2 regions of the Steroidobacter flavus genome follow, and region 1 is predicted to be linked to the other one. Evidence: riboswitches for the same ligand, from Rfam matches in the RefSeq annotation. Region 1 holds a riboswitch; the other holds the start of a gene.
The links. Region 1 has a riboswitch for thiamine pyrophosphate ahead of ACFPN2_RS09130 (TonB-dependent receptor). Riboswitches for the same ligand answer to the same signal wherever they lie in the genome.

Region 1 (11,422 bases):
TTTCGGTCGGCGGCGCTGATATTCGTCCATCCACATCTGGTTGATCTCCTCCGGCGGGGGCATGCCGGCGACGCGCATCCAGCTGACGATGGTGTAACGATGACCGGCAGTGACGGGGCGCACGCCGTGGATGTAATTGTGATCGGAAGGAAAACACACGAGCGTGCCCGCTTCCGGCTCGATGACCAGATCGAGCGCCGGGAAGAATAATTCACCGCCCGAGAAATCATCGTTGATGAAATAGACCACGGACAGATCGCGGTCCAGAGTCTTTTCCCAGAGCTCGAGGCCGTCGTCGTCCTTGTAGAGCGTTTCCGCGTCGACGTGCGGAATGTAATGACCGCCGACGCCGTAATGAAGAATTTGTAATGGCTCGCGGTCGCGCACCTCAACCTTGTAAAACGGATTGACGATCGACTCGATACAGCCGTCGTCGATCGCGGCCAGTTTCTTTTCGATGGCCTTGGTGAGCTTCACATGCTGGGTGTCGCGGATCTGTTTGTTGATCACCCACTCGACCTGATCTTCGGCGGCGTCATCCTCGAAGTTCGAGACCGGCGAGTCGGCCATGCCGGCCCGTCGTAAGAAACGGGTGAGCTCCGCGAGATCGTCCGACCCCACGGCATTTCGCCGCACCAACACACCATCGCGCAGGTTCATAGCGGACAGGCTATACGGGATGACGGGCTCGCATCAACGCGGCCGCCGAAAAACATCGGCATCATCATAGAAGGCGGGATGCTCATTGGCGGGCCACCAGCCAGGCACGCCGAGCACGGGCAAGGGAAGAAAGTCCTTGGCCGCCAGTCGTGGCAACGTCAAGCTCGAGGCAATCGCCTCATCGGTGAACTCCTCGACCAGCCAGACGTGAGCGGTGATGGGCTTGCGTGGCTGCATCAGCTTTTCGAGCAGCGCGTGACCGAAGAGCGCAAGGTGCGCCGACGCCCATTGCGCTCGGTGTTCGATGAAGAGCGGCTGCCAATTGCGCGCACGTAACGCCTCAACCAACACCGCCGGCGCTTGGAATATCGCGGCGTTCTCATCGAACAGCGTCATGGCATCGCGTAACGGGCCGCGAGCGCCGGCAACGCTCCCTCGCGCCGTGATCTCTTCCGCATGAAGCACATTCAAACGTCGCTTGGTCTTCGGGTAGCTGAGCCACATCAGCCCGTTGAACAGGTCGTGCAGATTGTCGCGAGTCGGGACGCACGCCGTGCGCGCAATGAAGGACTCGTAAGGCTCGCCCTCAGGCAACGCGGCCTGCTCGACAAAGCGAATGCCGCCGCTCGACGCGGCGTTCAACGCATCGGCTACCGAATCCGCTTTCGCCGCCGCCACGGCCCGCGCAGCGCACAGATAGGGCATCAGCCACGGAGCCGGTGTGTTCAAAGTCTCGGCCAGCGAGGCCAATGGAAGAATCATGACGCCGTATTCTACGGGTGGAACCGATGGCGACGGCAGGGAATCGGCCGACATCGCATGCTCGATGAGATGCGACGTGGGTCTCACTCGGCTCCAAGTCAGTGCGCCCCACGTATCTTCCCCACTCAAGGAAACTCCCAGAGGGTCGATGCACGTTGATACACAGTCTCAGCGGAATAGAAAACGCGGGCCGAGGATGCTCACCGGCCGCGAATGACATTACGAACTCATGCCGAGCATGCCGACGCGTACCGAAGATCATCGACCGCCAGGACTGGACGCGATCCTGCGCCGTTTGCGCAGTTGCTCGGGCTTTCCGACGCTGTCGACCACCATCGTCGACATCAACAGCGTCGTCGCCAACGAGCTGCACAGTGCCCGGCAATTAACACAGGTTATTCTGCGCGACGCCTCGCTCACCACCAAGCTGCTGCAAGTGGTGAACTCGGCGCTCTATGGCCAATATCACGGCCGCATCCGTACGGTCTCCAAGGCAGTGATGATTCTCGGCTGCGACGAGGTGAGGAACACCGCCATGGCGCTGACCATGCTGGAGTTCTCCAAAGGCCGTCCGCAGGAGAAGTCGCTGCAGAACGAGCTGGTCGGCGCCTTCTTCGCCGGCGTCGTCTCGAAGCAGCTGGGCCAGCGGCTCGGCATCCCGAACAGCGAAGAAGCCGTCATCTGCGCCATGTTCCAAAGCTTGGGACGGCTGCTGGTGACGTTCTTCCTGTACGAGGAGAATCAGAAGATTCGCGCACTGGTGGACAAGGAGATTCCCGAAGAAGCCGCCGCTGAACGCGTGCTCGGCATTTCATATCGCGAGTTGGGCGTGGGCGTGGCGCGCGAATGGAATTTCCCGGCGCGGTTGATCGAAGGCATGGAGACGCTGTCGACTCGCGAGATCTCGGCCCCTACCGGTGACGTCGATCGCTTGAAGGTCGCGGCCAACTACGCCAACGACCTGTGCAACGCCGCCCTTCGCACCCCGCCCTCCAGTAAGTCGGCCGCCTTGTTTGCGCTCAGCAGACGCTACGGCCCCGCGATCAAACTCGATGTCAGAGAACTGGGCGCCCTCATCGATCAAAGCCTCAAGGAGATGGCCGAGCGCACGACCGGGCTCGATGTCCCGGCGGAGAAGAATGCGACGTGGCAAACGATCCGGGCCTGGAGCGGAACTCCGGCGGACACCGCCGAGACCTCGACCGCCGAGCCCGCCCAGACTCCCGATCCGTTGACGGAGCACGTCGACGCGATCGATGAACAACAGCAGGATGCCGCGACCACCGCAACCGAGACTTCGCAGCAGGCGCTGTCCGCCGGCATCCGCGATGTGACCGAAGCGCTCGCGACCGATTGCTCCTTGAACGACCTGCTGCACATGGTGCTGGAAACCATGTATCGCGGCATGGACTTCACGCGCACCCTGATTTTCATCCGGGACGCGCGCATGAACTCGATGCGCGCCCGCTTCGGTTTCGGCGCGGACATCGAGAGCATCATTCCTCAGTGCAGCTTTTCGTTGGCGTTCGCGCCGGACGCGTTCCATGTCTCCATCGAGAAGGGCGCCGACATCGTCATCGAGAACGCGCAGGCCGAGAACATCGCCCAGCGCATTCCGGAATGGCATCGCAAGGCGACTCGCGCCAGGAGTTTCATCCTGCTGCCGGTGATGTTGAAAGGGCAAGCCATCGGACTCTTGTACGCCGACTCGGAGAAACCCGACGGCATCAAAATCGATGCCGAGCAACTTGGCTTGCTACGAACGCTGCGCGGCCAGGTTACGCTGGCGTTCAAACATTGCGCGCCCGGGCGCGCCTGAGATCAGCCGCCGCTTTCGCGCACAGCCATCCACAGATCGCGCACGTAGTCGAACAACCAGCACGCCAGCTCCAGGCGATGCCAGGTCGTCAATTCGGTGAGTGAGGTGTACGAGCTCAGCAACTGCTCGCGCTGCAGTTTGTCGTACTTGTGATAAACGCACACCGACGCCAGATCGAACAACCGCTGCCCGACGCCCGCGTACTCCCAATCGATGAGCCGCAACGTGCCGTCGTCGGTGACATTCAAATGATGAACGTCGTTGTGACACAGTGTGGCGGCGGAGTTCTCGCGCAACTTCAGTGCGACCTGCAACGCTCGTTCGCGCAATGATTTGGTCGTCAGCGCCGGCTGAATGCCGCGCTCTTGCAACGTGCGGAAATAGCCTTCGAGCGTATCGTTCAGCTCCACGCGCCGGACGTTGACCGGCGGCGTCACGCGATGCAGGCGACGAAACAATTGTCCCAGGCGCTGGATGTTTTCTTCCTGGACGGCATCAGCCTCGGCCCAGGTATCGCCGAGATAGCGCGTGACCAGCACTCGCTGCGAAGGCTCGCACAGGAGCACGTCGGGCCCGATGCCCGCCTCGCTAACCGCCGCGAGCACCAGGGCTTCGCTCTGACGATCGATCTGCAGCGCTTCATCGGCGTTGTTACTGAGGCGCACGACGATGTCGTCCCGCTTGGTGCGCACCAGCCAGCTTTCATTGGTGAGCCCGTGCTTGATGGGCTCGCAGGACAGAACCGACTCGACCGCGATGCCCAGCACCCGCGCGGCGATGTCGAGCGCGCCGGCGGCGTTGCCAGCGGCCGTCATGCCAGCTCAAGTCGAGGGCGCGGCGACCACCGACTTACTCTGCAACTGCTGTTCCCGCCGCCACACGAAATATCCACGCACCACGATCCCGAGATAGATGATGAACAACACCGTGGTGGCGAGCAGCCCCTGGCTGAAGTACAGCCAGGCAGCGACGCCGTCGACCACGATCCAGTACAACCAGTTCTCGATTATGCGTCGCGCGACCATCCAAGTGGTAACAATGCTGCCCCAGGTGACGAAAGAATCCAGATACGGCGCCGGCGAGTCGGTCCATCGCGACAGGGCCCAGCCATTCAGCGCGCTCACGATTATGACAAGCACCGCGACCATCACATGCTGGTTCACAGTCCACGACTCGATTCGCACCTCGCCGGACTCGGTTCGCCCGCGCTTCCAGTCGATGAAGCCGTACACAGCCATCGCCAGGTAAAACACCTGCAGTAGCGACTGCATGTACAGCGACGCCTGCGCGAACAGCACCAGATAAATCGTTGTGCTCAAAAATGCACACAACCAGCACAGCAGGTTGCGACGGACCGCCAGCAGCAGATAGGCCAGGCCGATCAACGCCGCCGCGGCTTCCCATGGCGAGGTCGCCAGGAATTGCTCGACGATGATTTTCGTCATCGGTGCCGGCGCAAGCGATGCCCGGAGGATGGCTTCTTCCATGGACGCTCTCGCGGCTCAGGCGTCGGGCACGGTGCCGCCGAGCACCTTCATCACGAACACTTTGCGACCGTGCTCGGCGAAGCTGGCTGCGGTCTCCTTGCCAAGGATCTCGAACAAGCGCGCATGCTCGCCCGCGATCTGCGTGCTCATGGCGTTGGTCGTGACGTGCAGCTCGGGATACTTGTTCAGCCGATCGATGAAATCCTTGATCGGTGGAATGTAGTCGGCGTCGAGCGGATACAGACTGATCTCGATGGCGGTACGCATTATTTGAACTCCCAACGGAAAGTGACACCGAACTGCCGCGGCTCGCCCAGCTGCGTGTAGCGCTTGTTGGCGAAATCGGGCGGCTCGTTGCCGAAGTAGAACCCGCGCGTGTAGTAATCCTCGTCGAACACGTTACGGCCCCACGCATAGATGGCCCAGGTCTCAGCTTCATAACCGGCCTTGACGTGCGCGAGCGTGTACGAGTTAGAGCGATAGTTGTTCTTTTCCGGGTCGAGATCAGGCACGTCGAAGTAATAAGCGTCCGTCGCCGTCACATCGACCCGCGCCATCCAGCCCATCGGATGACGCCACGTGGCATTCACCGACCCCTGATACTCGGGTGCATACGCCTGATCGCGATCGCTCAGATCGGTAACGCCGTCAGGACGGAAGCCCGAGTAGCGAGTCCGCAGCAGGCCAAGCGCGGCGCCCAGCTCCAACTGTTCGGTCACACGCCAACGCACGCTGCTTTCGATGCCCTGGTTGCGGCCGCCCGACGCGTTGTCGGTGTAGAGCAGATAGCTGCTCGGATCGCCGGGGTTGAGCTGTGTGCTGATCGCCACCTGCATGTCGGTGCGCTTCATATAAAAGGCAGTGACATCCGCGTACAGACGACCTTCGAGCCACTGACCTTTCATACCCACGTCGAGGCCGACCAGATACTCGGGCAGGAACTGCGGCAGCACTTGCGCGGCCTCACCCAGATTGAAACCGCCGGCCTTGTAACCGCGCGACAGCGTCGCGAACCAGCGCAGATGATCGCGAGGATCGAAATAGAGCGTCGCTTGCCCGCCCCACATGGTGTCCTTCGCAGACGCATCGATGCCCGTCAGCTCGCCCTCGCCGGTGCGGCGATCGGTGTAGTCGGCATCGCGCTGCTCGCCCCGCAATCCGAATGACCAGCCCCAGCGCTCGCTGAACGGCGCTTCGACCTGCGCGTACACCGCGAGATTCTGCGCGTCGTAGTCGCTGTTCAGGGTCTTATCGGTGGAACCGGAATATTCCGGGAAGAACGGATCGATATAGACGCCCTGAGATGTGTAGTCGAGCTGCTCATCGACATCCAGCCCATACACGCCCGCGACCCACGTCAATCCATGCGGCGAGGCTGCTTCTTCAGAAGTGATGCGCGCTTCGAAACTGCGGCTGCGACGATCGCGCTGCTGGCGATCGAAATAATCGTAGGTGTACGGCGCCCAGGCTTGCTCGTTGCCCCAGTCGGCGTCGAAGCTGTAGTCGGTGTTGCTGTCGGACATCGTCGCCGTCAGCGTCAACCGCCCGAGGCTGCCGGCCGATGTATCGACGCGCAGCGCTGCGCCGTCGGACTTCTGCGCATCCTTGCCCGGACGATCGGCAAGCGACACGCGTGAGTTATCGATCGACCACGCGTCGTAGCCGTTGTTGAGATCCGCATGCAGCCAGGTCAGATCGACGGTCGTGCTCTCGCTCGGACGCCAGCGCCACTTGGCACGCGCGGTGAGCTCGTCGCGATCCATCGTGTCATCGCGACCGAGATAAGTATCTTTGCGAAAACCGTCGGAGCGATATTCCTGGACCGCCACGCGCCACGCCGAATTCAACGACTCGACCGGCCCCGTCGCCACTGCGCCGAGCGATTGACTGTTGTATTCGCCGACCGATGCCTCGGTGGCAAATCCAAATTGTTCTTCCGGATCGCGACCGCGCATGACGATCAGACCGCCGAGCGCATTGGCACCGTAGTGCAAGCCTTGCGGTCCGCGCAGCACTTCGATGCGATCCACATCGAACGTCGTCGCGGGCATGCCCATGCCGCTGAAATCGATATCGTCGATCAGAAATCCGATGGAAGGATTCGGCGCGCCCTGCCACTCCTCGCGCTCGCCGATACCGCGAATCTGGAAGAAACGTGGGCGCGACGTGCCGCTCGCATAAGTGAGATTCGGCACCGACGAGAGCACATCTTCGAAATGCTGGCGACCGGCGTCGCGCAAAGTCTTCGTGTCGAGCACGGTCACGCTGACGGGCGCCTCGACCAGAGATTGCTGACGGAGTGTCGCGGTGACGACCACTTCCTCGAGCACGTCCTGCTCGGCCGCCGCCGCCAGGCTGGTGGTGAGCGCCAGTGAAACGATCGCCGCCCGGGTGACTGTCCCGGCACTGTTTTGTTTATCGATGAGCATGGCCAGATCCTCGTTCGAGAAAGATCCGGCGCGAGCGGAGTGGGAGCGGGGGGAAATGAACGGGCACAACGACTGTGGCCGACTACCTGCTCCCTACGCCGGTACTAACCGGATCAGGTTCAACGGGTTTGCCAATGAGCCGTGCAGGCGGGTTGGCATCTCGGGCCCCAGTCAGGGCCACCCCTAAGGCGGGCGCGATTGTAACAAAGTGCCCCCATCACCTACAAAGCACTGTGCACCAATCGGTTCTAGCGCTATAAGGAGCGCTTTCGTTTGCCAATGGCTGCAACCATGCCCAACCGACATTGCCGGCTGTTTCACGTCGACGCGTTCACTCGCCAACGCTTTACCGGCAATCCGGCCATCGTGGTGCTGGACGCGGACAATCTGTCCGATGAGCAGATGCAGACCATCGCCACCGAAGTGAACGGCGAGACGGCGTTCGTGCTGGAAGCCGAAGCCAGCGATCACGACATGCAAGTGAGGTTCTTCACGCCCCGGCACGAAGTGCCGTTCGTGGGTCATGCCACCATCGCCGCTCAATACGTGCGCGCCAAGAAAGATGGCAAGCCCGGCGGCAAGATCCGGCAGCGCACCGGCGCCGGCATCGTCGAAATCGAGGTCACCGAGATCGACGGCGACCTGCGCATCGCCATCACCCAGAACCCGCCCTCGCTCGGCCCTGTCATTCCGGAGCATCATCGCCGCCAGGTGTTGAATGCGCTTGGCATTTCCAGCCCGAGCCTGCACGTGGATTGTCCGCTGCAAGTTCTCACCAAAGGCGGCTCGCGCCTGTTGGTGGGCTTGAAGTCCAACGACCTGCTCGGCTCCATCAAGCCGGATTTCGAAGAGCTCGCCCGCCTCACCTCGCACGTGGGCGCGGAAGGTTATTTCGTGTTCGCGCTGGTCGAGAACAACGGCGTCGTGGGCACCGAGTCGCGAATGTTTGTCCCGGCGCTCGGTATCCGCGAAGACGCGGTCAGCGGTAATGCGCACGGCATGCTCGGTGTGTACCTGGTCAATCACGGCCTGATGACGCCGCAGGACGGGCGCGTCGTGTTCCAGGGCCGCCAGGGCATGTGGATGCGCCGCCCCGGCATGGTCGAAGTGGCCATCGAGTCGTCCGGCAAGGTCGCCCAGTCGGTGCGCATCGTCGGCGACGCGGTCATCGTGTACGAGGCGGACATTCAGGCCTGACCCGGAGGTCGTGCGACCAGGGCGCACGGCCGGCAGGCCCGAAAATCCCCTACTCCCGCGAATTTGGCCGGCCCCAGGGCCCGGCCGTACGGCCGCGGCTGAACGGCGGGCCGTCAAATTCCCGGCAATCCCTGAAAATTTTCTTTCTCTTACAACAACTTCGGCCGATTTTTCAGGTAGAATGCGCGCCCTTCGCCTGGGCGCCCTAGTTTTGGGCCGCCTGGGTCATCGTATTTGCGCGGTTTTCCGATAGAATCCGCGCCCGCTAAACGACCCACAAACCTAGCTGCGCACAGACCTTGTAACGGAAATCTGACATGCCCCGTACTACAGCCCTTGCCGATATTAGAAACATCGGCATCATCGCCCACGTCGACGCCGGTAAGACCACGACCACCGAACGCATCCTGTATTACACGGGCCGCAAGCACACGATCGTCGACGTTCACGACACCAAGGATCTGAAGTCCTCGACCACGACGGACTACATGGAGCAGGAGCAGAAGCGCGGTATCACGATCCAATCCGCTGCTGTCTCGACGTTCTGGCGCAAGAAGAAGATCAACGTCATCGACACCCCGGGGCACGTCGACTTCACCATCGAAGTGAACCGCTCCCTGCGCGTGCTCGACGGCGCGGTCGTCGTGTTCGACGGCGTCGCCGGCGTGGAGCCGCAGTCTGAAACGAACTGGCGTCTCGCCGACAACTACGGCGTGCCGCGTATTTGTTACGTCAACAAGATGGACCGCAGCGGCGCCAACTTCCTGCGCTGTGTGGACATGATCAAGAAGCGCCTCGGCGCCCGTCCGCTGCCGGTGCAACTGCCGATCGGCTCGGAAGACAACTTCAAGGGCATGGTCGACCTGGTCGAGATGAAAGCCCTGGTGTGGGATTCAGACGATCGCGACGCCAAGCCGGCCGAGCACGAAATCACCGCCGACATCGCCGACAAGCTGGGCATCAGCGTGCCAAGCGATCGCAAGATCCTCGCCGACATCGCCAAGTACCGCACCGAGCTGATCGACACCTGCCTGGAGCAGGACGACGCCGCGATGGAAAAGTACCTGGAAGATGGCGTCGAGCCGTCGGCCGATGTGCTGCGCAAGTGCCTCCGCAAGGGCACCATCACCGCCGTGTTCAACCCGGTGCTGTGCGGCTCTTCGTACAAGAACAAGGGCGTGACTCAGATGCTCGACGCCGTCGTCGACTATCTGCCGGCCCCCACCGACGTCGAAGCCATCAAGACCGTGGACCAGGACGGTAACCCGAACGGCGAGCGCAAGAGCTCGGACGACGAGCCGTTCTCGGCGCTGGCATTCAAGGTGCTCAACGACGCGTACGGCGCGCTCACCTTCGTGCGCGTGTACTCGGGCGTGCTCACTAAAGGCATGTCGGTGATGAACTCGACTCGCGGCAAGCGCGAGAAGATCGGCCGCATGGTGGAAATGTTCGCGAAGGACGCGAACCCGATCGAAGAAGCCCGCGCCGGTGACATCATCGCGCTGGTCTCGCTCGCTGAAACCGAAACGGGCGACACCCTGTGCGCGTCCGAGAGCCCGGTGATCCTGGAGCGCATGCGCTTCCCGGACCCCGTCATCAGCGTGTCGGTGAAGCCGAAGAACAAGGCCGAGCAGGAGAAGTTCGGCACCGCCCTGGGCAAGATGGTTCGCGCCGATCCTTCGCTGAAGCTCGAGACCGATCGCGAAACGGGCCAGACGATTCTGCGCGGCATGGGCGAGTTGCACCTCGAAGTGACGCTCGACCGTATCCGCACGGAGTACAACGTCGAAGGCGTCATGGGTCAGCCGCAGGTGGCATACCGCGAAGCTTTCACCAAGACGATCTCCGAGCAGTACGTCCACAAGAAACAGACCGGCGGTTCCGGTCAGTTCGCCGAAGTGTGGATCACGTTCGAGCCGCTCGAACGTGGCGCCGGCTTCATCTTCGAAGACGAAACGGTCGGCGGCTCGGTGCCGCGTGAATACGTGCCGTCGGTGGAAAAAGGCATCCGCATGCAGATGGAACAAGGCGTGCTGGCGCAGTACCCGACGGTGGACTTCAAGGCCCGCCTCACGGACGGCAGCTACCACGACGTCGACTCGAACGCTCTGACGTTCGAAATCGCCGCCAAGGCCTGCTTCCGCGAAGCCATCCGCAAGGCCGGCCCGATCCTGCTGGAGCCGGTGATGAAGGTCGAGACCGTGACCCCGGCCGACTACCTGGGCGACGTGATCGGCGACATGAACCGTCGTCGCGGCATGATCCAGGAACAGCTGGAGCGCGGCACCAACATCGCCGTCGTGGCCACCGTGCCGCTGTCGGAAATGTTCGGCTACATCGGCCATCTGCGTGGCATGACCTCGGGTCGCGCCTCGTACACGATGGAGTTCTCGCACTACGATCCAGTGCCGAAGAACGTCGCCGACGTGGTCATCGAGGAAGCCGCCAAGGCGCGCTCGGCGCCGAAGGCCTAGGCGATAAACCCGCCACCGGGCGCCTCGACTACCCGGAGCGAAATGATCCTGATGGTCGCAAGACCAACTCAATAAGGATATTCGCTCAATGGGTACGACATGAGCAAAGGGCGGTGTCTTCGGACACCGCCCTTTTTATTTGCGTTGCTATTGCGCCATCGCCGGCAACAAACGATCTCTGAGCCAGAACATCGGCTCGAGCATGTCGGGCTTGTTGAAGCGCGTGGCGGTCACGACGACCACGCTGCGCAGCTCGGGCATCACGATCAGGAAGCTGCCGCCATTGCCCTGCGCCCACCAGAGTCTTGTCTGAGGCAGCTTCGGATCTTTGGTGTGATCCAGCCACCATAGATAGCCGTAGCGCTGGTTCACATTGGGAATATTGGTACGTTCCTGGGTCATTGCGTCGATCCAGGCTTCGGAGACGATGCGGGTTTGTTTGTACATGCCGCGCTTCAGTACGACGTCGCCGATTTTGAGCAGGTCGTCCGGGCCCAATCGCAGGTGACCGCCGGTATCGACGCCGCGCTTGTTATCGAAATACCGCCACTCGGCGCGGCGCGCCTCGATGGGAATGAACAGGTTCTTCAATGC
Region 2 (11,422 bases), on a different contig from region 1:
TACGGTTGGAAGGTCCGGTCGTACAGCGAGGCTTCGTCCCGGAAGCCATATTCGCCGGTGTTCCAAAGGATCTGCTTGCCATCCGCCGTCCACACCGCGTGCCCATCGTTCGCTCCGGACGTGGTCAACCGCTTCAGCTCCGTACCATCCGGGCGAATGGTGAAGACATCGAAGTTCACCGCGTCGACGCGACGCGTAAACACAATGGCACTGCCGTCCGGCGACCAGCCCGGCAGATTGTCGGGCTCATTTGTCAACACGCGAACCTTGCGAGACTCCAGATCGAGAATGCGCAGGCCCTTTTCCTTCTCGCTGTACACGCGGAACACGACCTGCTTGCCATCGGCGGAGTAACTCGGAAAGCCGGAGTGAACCGTGCCGTCGGTCAACTCTTCGAGACCCGTGCCATCGCGACGAACGCGCATGATCTTCGCCGTGCCATGACGACGCTCCTGGAACCACTGCCCGAGACCGAACACGATCCACTGCCCATCCGGCGACCACGCCGGCTGAAATGCACCGGCCAGGCCGCGCGAAGCTTGGGTCGAATCCAGGCCGCTGGTCGCAACCTCATACACGACCTTGCGATTGGAGCCGTCCGGATCGCTGATCACAATCGACGAGTTGCGATGTTTCTCGCTGTACACCAGCTTGCCGTCGCTGGACAGCGCCGGGAACACATCGGTGTACTGATAGTCCCATTCCGGATCCCAGCTGTAGAGCGGCAGGTTCTGCGCACGCGGCTTGAAGTCCACCTTCTCATAAACAATCTGCGAGCCATTCGCCGACCACACCGGCGAGCGCAGCTGCGCTTTCACCGTGGCCGAGCCCGACGAGTTGTACAGGCCTTCCAGCGGACCGCCCTTGATGTGATAAGCGACGTCCTTGCCATTCACGAACTGCGGCGCGACTTTGAAGCCCGGGCCCGAAGTGTGCTCGATGCGCTCGCCCGTCTTGATATCGACCGACACGATCTGCGACGACACCTTCGCGATCCCTTCCGGCCGACGCGCGCCCCAGGTTTCCTCGGTGGTCGTTTCATAGAACACCACGCGCTTGCTATCGGGGGACCATTTCGGCGAGCCGAGGCAATAGCCGGGCTTGGTTGCGAGCTTGCGCAGGCCTTTGCCATCTGCGCCGATCAAGTAAATGCTCAACTCTTGAGTGTGCTCCCACCCATGAGGCGCATCGTGACCGCGCCACTCGGTGCCGCGATCCGACGAGAACGCGATCCACTTGCCATCGGGCGACCACGCAGGCCGGAAGAAACCATCCGGCTTGCCCGAATCCTGCGCGGTCCGGGCCGTCGCAGTGAGATTACGAAGCTGGCCCGATTTGATATCGAGCGTCCAGATGTTTGCTTTCAGACTGCCGCGCGTCGACATGAAAGCGACCCGTGAGCCGTCGGGCGACAGCGTTGCTTGATCATCGACGGCAGGATCTTCGGTCAACTGCTCGATGCCCGTACCGTCGGCACGCACGCGATAGATGTCCGCCTGGCCGAGCCCGCCGCGCTCGGAAGTGAAGACGATCCACTGGCCGTCCGCGGAATACGAGGGGTGATAGTCGAACACCGAGCTCTGGAGCAGCTTGCGCTCGCCGGTGCCGTCAGCGTTGGCGACGTAGAGCTCGGACGAGCTCGGTCCGATGCGATTCATCAGCATGACGCCCTTTTTCGCAACGTCGGCTGCGGCCGTGGCAGGCAGGCCCATCTGGATGGAAAGGATCGCCGCCGCGATACCCATCGTCAGTTGTCTTCGGTTCATTCGCCGATTCTTGCATCGGACCGCGGCGAGCGAGTATTGGATTCGTGCCCGCGGCGATAGATTTGAGGTGTGCCTACGCCCGGCGGTAACTCACCAGCGCCGGCTCGATCAGGCCCGGCTCCAGGCGACCGGTCCGCGCAAACGTCGACCATAGCGCTCTGACTTTTTGGGCGCTGGTATGCACGTCAGCCCAGCTCAGACCGGCGACCAGATCGGCGTCCCGCCAGGTCGACTCGTCGCCGAACAGCAGCGGCAGATCGATGGCGTGGGTTGCGCCCAGCCGGTTCGTCTTCGATCCCCAATGAATCTTATAGGTATAGGCGCGGCCGCCCGCTCGCGCGTGACGACTCGCGAAACGATCGGCCGCCACGGCGTAGACCTTGCGCGTGATCGTTCTGACAACAACGTGACGGACCATGTCGCCGAGCAACGGCAGCGCTGAAAGTTTACGCAGAGGCTCCATGATGGGGATGAAGAAGGAACCTTCTTCGGCCGCCGAGCCGATCAGCACATCGAAGCGACTCGCACATCGCGACCACGCTGAGTCCACGTCCTCCTCGGGCGGCAAGGGATGATGTCCGTATTGAGTGCCGAATGGCATGGCGGCCGGCCACCCGAATCCTTGCGAGGCGGACACAACGGAAGCCTGCGCACCGATGACCTCTTCGGTAGGCGCATCGTGAGTCACGCGAGCGGCGATTTTCATCATCGCTTCGCTCATCTTGCGACGACCCAGACTGATGCCGAGCGGTGCGCTTTGAATGATGGCCCGCCGGAACAGATCCTGCGCGCCTTCCGCAATCATCAAGTGCGCGATCGCATCGCCGCCCGCCGACTGACCGAACAGCGTGATGTTGTCCGCGTCGCCACCGAACGCCGCGATGTTTTTCTTCACCCAACGCAGCGCTTCGATGATGTCGAGCAATCCCAGATTCGCGGCTCGCCCACCGGCGCCGCCGAGGAATCCGAGCAACCCCAACCGATAGGTCACCGAAACAACGATGACGCCCTGCTCTTCCACCAACGCGCGTGCATCGTAGATCGCCGCGTCGCCCGCGCCGAACACATAGGACCCGCCATGAATCCACACCATCACGGGTCGCTTATCGACCGGTGCAATGTCATCCGGCGCGGTGACCGACAACCGCAGACAATCTTCCGTCGACGCGAGCGTTCGCACCGACGATTTCATCAGCCCCATGCCGAAGGGATGATCGGCCTGGGCACAAGCAGGGGACCACTCGGTGGCAGGGAGGTCGGTCGACGCTGCAGGCTCCGGCGTCGGCGGCTGAAAACGCAGGGCTCGCGCGTAACGGAGGCCCGTCGCACGAATCACTCGCCCATCGCGCCAGCCGATGATCCGGCCCGCCGGTGCGTCGAAGGAAGGAGCAGTCATCGGCGAACTATAGCCGATGTATTGCTTCAGCCAGATGGCCTCAGGGCCCGCAGCTTGTCATAGACGTAGGTCTTGGCCTGCTGACACGCGACTTCCATCGGCACGCCCGACGCCATCGAAGCCGCGATGGCCGAACTTAGCGCGCAGCCCGTGCCCCGCATCGTGACGTCGAGGCGCTTGGCTCTGAAGGAGACCGGCGGCCCGGCTCGCGTCGCGAGTATGTCCACGGAATTGCCCTTAGTCCCGTGCCCACCTTTGAGAAGAACTCCTGTCGAGCAGAAGCGAAGCAGCGCCTCTGCCTGCGATGACTGCCTGGCGTCATCCTTTGCAATGGGCTCGCCGAGCAGCGCGCTGGCCTCGATCAAGTTTGGCGTCACCAGCGTGCATCGAGACAAGAGGTGATCTCGCAACAGATGCAGGCCTTCTGGATTGAGCAAGGGCGCGCCGGACGACGAGCACAGGACGGGATCGACAATGATCGGGATGCGGCTTCGATCAGGCAGTTCGTCGAGCACTGCTTGCACAATCGCGCCGGTGCCGAGCATGCCGATCTTGATGGCACGAACGTCGTTTGAGCGGAGCGCGGCACGCAACTGCTGCCTCACTAACTCGGGTGCCAGGACGTGTGATGTCACGACCTCGCTATTCGATTGCGCCGTGACTGCAGTGACGACGCATGATGCGCGAGCGCCGAGTTCGGTGATGACTTGAATGTCTCGCACCAAGCCCGCGCCGCCGCTCGAGTCGGTGCCGCCGATGACCAGGACATGCGCCGCGCCTGACATGCGCTATCTGACCGGCGGCAGAGCCGCTGGCCTCGCCTCACGCGATGCGTCGATCCATTCGCGCGCTCTGAGCTCGGGCGTCGCATGCCGAAGCACATCCGACACAACGGCTGCGCTATCGGCGCCAGCGTTGAACACGCCAGGCAGGCGCTCAATCGTCAGCCCGCCAATAGCCACCAACGGGATCGGTGCAACTCGCGCCTTCCATTCCGAAATGCGCGCCAGGCCCTGCGGCGCCCAAGGCATCACCTTCAACGTCGTCGGATAGATCGGCCCGAGCGCCACGTAGTCAGGACCGAATGTCAGCGCCCGCTCCAGCTCCTCATGACTATGCGTGCTGATACCAATCCGCACGCCCGCCCTTTTCAACGCCGGCACATCCGCCTCATCCAGATCCGACTGCCCGAGGTGCACGAAATCGCAGCCTTCATCGAGCGCCATCCGCCAATAGTCATTAACGATCAAACATGCGCCCGCCCGAGCGCACAGCGCTTTCGCAGTGACGACCTGCTCGCGAATCTCTTCATCCGGTCGATCTTTGACGCGCAACTGGACCAGCTTCACACCCACCGGCAGCAACCTGCGCAGCCAGGCCACATCGTCGACGATCAAATAAAACGGATCGAGTTTCATATCAGATGCGCCAACCCAATCTCGGGCGTCGATGGAATCGCAACGTCACTCGGCATCATGGGCTGCGCGACAAAGGCCGCATGCCCCGCCTTGACGGCATCGGCAAACGCTCGAGCCATTCCAACAGGATCGCCCGCGCGTGCCACCGCCGTGTTGATCAGCACAGCATCCATGCCCAATTCCAAAGCTCGCGCCGCGTGCGACGGCACGCCGATGCCAGCATCCACAATCAACGGCACCTCTGGAAATCGAGCCCGCATCGCTCGCAGACCGAGCACGTTGTTCAAGCCCTGCCCCGATCCGATCGGCGCGCCCCACGGCATCAACACCCGACAGCCCGCATCCAGCAGCTTGTCCGCAACTACTAGATCTTCGGTTGTATAAGGAAAGACCTGGAAGCCGTCGTCGCACAGAATCTTCGCCGCCTCCACCAAGCCGAACACTTCAGGCTGCAATGTCGCGCGATCGCCGATGACTTCGAGCTTGATCCAGCTCGTGTCGAACACTTCGCGCGCCATGTGCGCCGTCGTGACCGCTTCTTTCACCGAATGACAGCCCGCCGTGTTCGGCAACACACGCACGCCAAGCGACCGAATGATCGAAAAGAAGCCCTGCCCGGAACGTTCGCCACTCGACTCGCGCCGCAGAGAAACAGTCACGACTTCAGTGCCCGACGCCTTGACGGCCTCGGTCAACACGGCCGGCGAGGGATATCTCGATGTTCCGAGCAGCAGCCTGGATGTCAGCAGCGTGTCGTATACGCGCACGTCATCCTCCTTGCATCGGCGCCACGACCTCGACGCGATCGCCTTCGCTCAGAACGATCTCCAGGCGCTGGGTCTTGGGAATGAACAGTCCGTTCACAGCGGTCGCAATCGTGCCATCGCGATAGCCCAGCTCCTGGAGCGCCTGGTCCAGGCGGCTCTCCGCGATCTCTCGCTCGACTCCGTTAAGCGTGATTTTCATACGCCACCTGAGCACAAGGTTCGCCGGTCAACACGGCGTCCGCTGCCATTTGCGCGAAAGCTGGCGCGAGCAAAAATCCATGCCGGAAAAATCCGTTGATATAAATACGATCGCTGCGCCAGGCGATGCGCGGCATGTTGTCCGGAAACGCGGGCCGCACCTGCGAGCCCATCTCCAAAATCTCCGCTTCCGCGAACGCCGGATGTAACGAACACGCCGCACTCAGCAACTCCAGCACGGAGCGCGCAGTCACTCGGCTCAGCTCATCGCTCTCGATCATGGTGGCACCTACCATGAACACGCCGTTCGGACGCGGCACGATGTAGGCCGGAACGCGGGGGTCGAGCAATCGCACCGGGCGATTGAGCGAGATCTCCCTCGACCGCAGCACCAGCATTTCCCCTTTGACCCCGCGAAGCTCCGGTAGAGCCTCCCTCGCGGCCCGGCCGGTGCAATCCACGACCAGATGATCGCCGTCAGACCGGGCGGTGCTGGTCACGCCGAAGTGAATTCGCCCGCCGTGAGAGATAAATCGATCGGCCAGGCACCGCAGCGCCTCACGCGGGTCGATGTGCGCCTCGTCTTTGAAGAACAAGCCTTTCGGAAAGCGATTCGCGAGCGACGGCTCCAACTCGCTGATGCCGCCCGCATCCAGCCATTCATAACGACTCGTCCGACGACTCAATGCGACCAGTTCAGAGAAGTGGCGGCCGTGCGCAACCACGAGGCTTCCCTGTTGTACCAGGGTCGGCACTCGCTGCTTCCACCATTCGACACTCTGCTCGCCGAACGTTGCGACCAGATCGGCGGAATGATCACACTCGCACCAGGGCGCAAGCATGCCGCCGGCGTACCACGAGCAGCTGTGCGGGCCGAAGTTGGCTGCCTGCTCGAATACTTCGGTAGGAATGCCACGCTCGGCGAACTCGACCGCGCAAGTCATGCCCGCCACGCCGGCCCCAACGATCGACACACGCACGTTGCTCAGCCCAGCTCTGAACGAATGTAGATTTCGCCCTGCTCTCGAAACTTCAGCGCCATTTCGCTCATGCCCGATTCACGCGCCGCCGCTTGCACCTCGTGCGAGATACGCATGGAGCAGAACTTCGGGCCGCACATCGAGCAGAAGTGCGCAAGCTTGTGCGCCTCGCGCGGCATGGTCTCGTCGTGGAATGCGCAGGCCGTGTCTGGATCGAGCGAAAGGTTGAATTGATCCTCCCAACGGAAGTCGAAGCGCGCCCGTGAAATCGCATCGTCACGATCTCGTGCACCGGGATGGCCTTTGGCGAGATCCGCCGCATGCGCCGCGATCTTGTACGTAATGACGCCGGTTTTGACGTCGTCGCGATTGGGCAGGCCCAAATGTTCCTTAGGCGTCACGTAGCACAGCATCGCCGTGCCGAACCAGCCAATCATGGCCGCACCGATCGCCGACGTGATGTGATCGTAGCCAGGCGCAATGTCCGTGGTCAGCGGCCCGAGCGTGTAGAACGGCGCTTCGGCGCAGTGCTTCAGCTGCTCGTCCATGTTCTCTTTGATCTTATGCATCGGCACGTGGCCCGGCCCTTCGATCATCACCTGGCAATCGTGCCTCCAGGCGATGCGAGTCAGCTCGCCGAGCGTTCTGAGCTCCGCGAACTGCGCGGCATCGTTTGCGTCCGCGATGGAGCCCGGACGCAAGCCGTCGCCGAGCGAGAAACTCACATCGTAGGCGCGGCAGATCTCGCAGATTTCCTCGAAGTGCTCGTACAGGAAACTCTCGCGATGATGCGCGAGACACCACTTCGCCATGATGGAGCCACCCCGGGACACGATGCCGGTGACCCGATTCGCCGTCAGCGGGATGTAAGCGAGCCGCACGCCCGCATGAATCGTGAAGTAATCGACGCCCTGCTCCGCTTGTTCGATGAGCGTGTCGCGGAAAATCTCCCATGTGAGCGCTTCGGCGACGCCATCCACTTTCTCCAGCGCTTGATAGATGGGCACGGTGCCGATGGGCACAGGCGAGTTGCGCAGAATCCATTCGCGGATGTTGTGAATGTTCTTGCCCGTGGACAGATCCATGACGGTGTCCGCGCCCCAGCGAATGGCCCACACCATCTTGTCGACCTCTTCCGCCATGCTCGAGCTCACCGCGGAATTGCCGATGTTGGCGTTGATCTTCACCAGGAAGTTGCGGCCGATGATCATCGGCTCGGACTCGGGATGATTGATGTTCGCCGGGATGATCGCGCGACCCGCCGCGATCTCCGCGCGGACAAACTCGGGTGTCACGTACTCGGGCACGTTGGCGCCCCATGAATTGCCATCCCGGCCATTCGCTGCTTTGAGCTTGGCGCGGCCGACATTCTCGCGAATCGCCACGAATTCCATCTCGGGCGTGATGATTCCGGCACGTGCGTAGGCGAGCTGAGTTACGCCCGCGTTCGATTTCGCGCGCAACGGCGACTGGTTGATCGCTTGCTGCTGAGTTTCCTGACGCTCAACATCCTGACGAGCCAGAATCCACGGCTCGCGAATGCGTGTCAGACCCCGTTCGATTTGAATGTTTGCTCGCGGATCGGTGTACGGACCGGAGGAATCGTAGACCCACACATCGGGCTCGTTGGCCGACGGATGCAGCTGAATGGCCCGCATCGGCACCTTGATGTGCGGATATAAGATGCCGGATTCGTAGACTTTTCGGGAGGAAGGCAGCGCGGCCGTGCTGACGGGGACCGATTTGGCATTCATCTGATTCTCCAGTTGGAGATCCAGAACCGCCGTGAGTAGCACGCGCGCGTGCGACGTCATCAAAGACACTATCGCTCCGCGCTTACGACTTTCCTACGCCAGCATGACCTGGATCAGGTGTAAGGGTCGCCATATCGCGCATGAGCGCCAATGACCTCTCAGCCCCTATAGGGACTCCCCTAGCGAGCGCGACGTTACCTGCTGCGAGCGATGAGAGTCAAGCTGCGTTCACGCCAGCTGTTTCATCGCGGCCAGCACGACCGACCGCGAGTGCTCCAATGAAACTTCGCCATCGATACGAACGATCGGAACATTCCGCTCCGCCAGCCACTGCTCGTGCTTCTGTCGATTGCGCCCCGGCAAGCGACCCTCATCGTATTGCGCGGCCCACTCGATGAACGCCGGATCGATGTAGCCCAACTGCTCTTGCTCACGCCGACGCAGCCGTTCGACCCGAATCTCGGTGGGCACGGTCAAGAAAACAATGATCGACATGGAATCCGCCAACTCTCGGCCCCACGTGACGATCGAGCCGGAGATCAACGCGATCTTCACCTGCTCGAGGTCGCGGACCAGCATCGACAATCTTTCCTCCGCATCGCGCTTGACCTTGAACGGCGGCGACGTCGGCACCCAGAAATAATCATCCAGATCGAACGCCCTCGTCCCAAGCTCAGCCGCCAGCGCACGGGCCAGCGTGGAAGTACCGGATCCGGAAGCTCCGGTGATGAGGACACGCATGGATTTCTGCTCCGCCGCCAAGAACGAATTTCCATAACGAGTGAGATGGTACTCAGCCGCACCGCGTCGTGAGGGAAACCCCTGAATGCCGCCGCGCGCCGCGCTTTCCCTCCCCCTGCCCCGCATCCGCTTTGCGACGGACCTCTCATAATCCACTACGGGGTCACCGTAATTTTTGGTCCGCGCCTGCCGATGCAGGTCAACAGACGACGGATTACGCGCGGCCCGTTGGCTGCCAGTCGAACGCCATGCTGAAAAAAATCGCCATATCTGAAGTTCGAACCGGGATGTTCGTGGCTTCGGTCGAGGGACCGTGGCTACAACACTCCTTCTGGAAGACCCGCTTCCTGGTGGATGCGGAGTCGCATGCCCGGCTGAAAGCGTCGGGCCTGAAGGAATGCTGGATCGATACATCCAAGGGCCTGGACGTCGCACGACCCAAGACCGAGACTCCGGTCATCGAAATCGTGCCGACGCCGCCGCCAGCGTCGAAACCCAAAGTTCGCCGATCAATGGGCGATGAGCTGCACAACGCAGCCAATGTGTTGAAGCGCTCCAAGCAGGCGGTCAATTCTTTATTCGCTGAAGCGCGCATGGGCAACGCCGTCAACACGAGCGAGTGCGCGCCGCTGGTCAATGACATCGTCGACTCCGTCGATAGCAACTCGCACGCGCTGATCAGCCTGTGTCGGTTGAAGACCGCGGACGAATACACCTACATGCACTCCGTATCGGTGTGCGCGTTGATGGTTTCGCTCGGCAAACAACTCGGCCTCGATGAGCCGACGTTGCGCGATGCTGGCATGGCCGGACTGCTGCACGACCTGGGCAAGGCAGTGATGCCTCAGGACATCATCAACAAGCCAGGCAAGCTCACCGACGACGAATTCACCATCATCAAATCGCATCCGGTGCGCGGACACGAGATGCTGCTGGAAAGCGGCGTCAGCAACGAGCGCGTGCTCGATGTGGCGCGCCATCATCACGAGCGCATCGACGGCAAGGGCTATCCCGACGCACTGACGGCCGACAAAATCTCTTTGATCGCGCGCATGAGCGCAGTCTGCGACGTTTACGACGCCGTCACTTCAGACCGGCCCTACAAATCAGGCTGGGATCCGGCCGAGTCGGTCGCGCGCATGGCCTCGTGGGAAGGTCACTTCGATTCGATGGTGTTGCAAACATTCATCAAGACCATCGGTATCTACCCGGTCGGCTCGCTGGTGCGCATGGCGTCCGGCAAGCTGGGCGTGGTCGTGGAGCAGAATCCCGCCAAGCTCACCGCCCCGAAAGTGAAACTGTTCTTCTCCACCAAGTCGGGCATGCCGTTCGAGCCCAAGCTGGTGGATCTGATGGAATCGCACGTCACCGACAAGATCGTGGCGCGCGAGCCGCCCGAGAACTGGAGCTTCGGCTACCTCAACGACCTGTGGGCAACTCACGTTGCGTGAGTGACGGACAGAACTGACTCGGCGGGTGGCCCAACACCCGCTTGAACATCGCAGTGAACGCGCTCGGGCTGTCATAGCCAAGATCGCCCGCCACATTCGCAACCGGGCGACCGGCCGCAAGCTGAGTCATCGCCGCAAGCAAGCGCGCTTGTCGACGCCACGACCCAAACGTAATCCCCGTCTCTTTGTGAAACAAACGCTCGAGCGTGCGTGAGCTCGCGCCCACGGTCTCGCCCCACTCCGCGCTGGTCCTGCAATCCGACGGATCCTGCAGAATCGCCTGGCAAATACGCCGTACGCGAGTATCTGCCGGCATCGGGATGTGCAACGGCAAGGTGCCGATCTCACGAATCTCGCTGAGGATCAGCTCGGTCAGATGAACCGAAGGCGCCACGCGCGGCTCGGCTTCAGCGAGCGCCACCATGCGCAAGATCAGCTCACGAAGCAGCGATGTGACTTCGATGACACAGCACTCCGCCGGCAAGCCCGATCTCGCATCGGGCCGCAGGAACAACGTGCGCATCTTCACCGCGCTGTTCGCACGGATTTCGTGAGGCACTTGCGGCGGCACCCAGATCGCACGCATCGGCGGCACGACCCAGATGCCGTTTGGCGTATCGACGCGCATGATGCCCGACGACGCATGGATGAGCTGCGCGCGGTCATGCTGATGACGCGCGATCAAATAGCCGGCGGGATAGTCACGCGAGAACGCGACGATCGCCTCGGGGCTCTCTTCCAGCTTTCGAACCAGCGCTAACGCCGAACCTTCGATGCCCGTGCTCATCGCTACGCGGCGGCTTTGATCCGCTTCAGATCAGGCAGCCAGATCGCCAGCGCACCGAGCACCGGCAGGAACGCGCCGAGCTTATAAACAAACGCAATTCCGTAGACGTCCGCCAGGTGTCCGAACGACGCGGCGGCCAATCCGCCGATGCCGAACGAGAAGCC

Region 2: linked by a shared signal. The riboswitch ahead of thiC (phosphomethylpyrimidine synthase ThiC) and the one ahead of ACFPN2_RS09130 (TonB-dependent receptor) in region 1 are both predicted to bind thiamine pyrophosphate.

What each region holds. Positions count from the first base shown of each region.
Region 1 is NZ_JBHSDU010000003.1:815,834-827,255, forward strand. Features, by position in the region: gene ACFPN2_RS09100 (prolyl hydroxylase family protein) at 1-660, opposite strand, end outside; gene ACFPN2_RS09105 (DUF3025 domain-containing protein) at 694-1,422, opposite strand; gene ACFPN2_RS09110 (HDOD domain-containing protein) at 1,661-3,241, shown strand; gene ACFPN2_RS09115 (phosphotransferase) at 3,244-4,056, opposite strand; gene pnuC (nicotinamide riboside transporter PnuC) at 4,063-4,728, opposite strand; gene ACFPN2_RS09125 (YkoF family thiamine/hydroxymethylpyrimidine-binding protein) at 4,744-4,995, opposite strand; gene ACFPN2_RS09130 (TonB-dependent receptor) at 4,995-7,157, opposite strand; TPP riboswitch at 7,230-7,352, opposite strand; gene ACFPN2_RS09135 (PhzF family phenazine biosynthesis isomerase) at 7,449-8,354, shown strand; gene fusA (elongation factor G) at 8,672-10,828, shown strand; gene ACFPN2_RS09145 (serine hydrolase domain-containing protein) at 10,976-11,422, opposite strand, start outside.
Region 2 is NZ_JBHSDU010000014.1:1,155,295-1,166,716, forward strand. Features, by position in the region: gene ACFPN2_RS27375 (hypothetical protein) at 1-1,766, opposite strand, end outside; gene ACFPN2_RS27380 (carboxylesterase family protein) at 1,840-3,162, opposite strand; gene ACFPN2_RS27385 (hydroxymethylpyrimidine/phosphomethylpyrimidine kinase) at 3,189-3,947, opposite strand; gene ACFPN2_RS27390 (thiamine phosphate synthase) at 3,951-4,580, opposite strand; gene ACFPN2_RS27395 (thiazole synthase) at 4,577-5,347, opposite strand; gene thiS (sulfur carrier protein ThiS) at 5,349-5,546, opposite strand; gene thiO (glycine oxidase ThiO) at 5,530-6,525, opposite strand; gene thiC (phosphomethylpyrimidine synthase ThiC) at 6,531-8,279, opposite strand; TPP riboswitch at 8,353-8,470, opposite strand; gene ACFPN2_RS27415 (AAA family ATPase) at 8,508-9,020, opposite strand; gene ACFPN2_RS27420 (HD-GYP domain-containing protein) at 9,269-10,471, shown strand; gene ACFPN2_RS27425 (AraC family transcriptional regulator) at 10,440-11,258, opposite strand; gene ACFPN2_RS27430 (MFS transporter) at 11,261-11,422, opposite strand, start outside.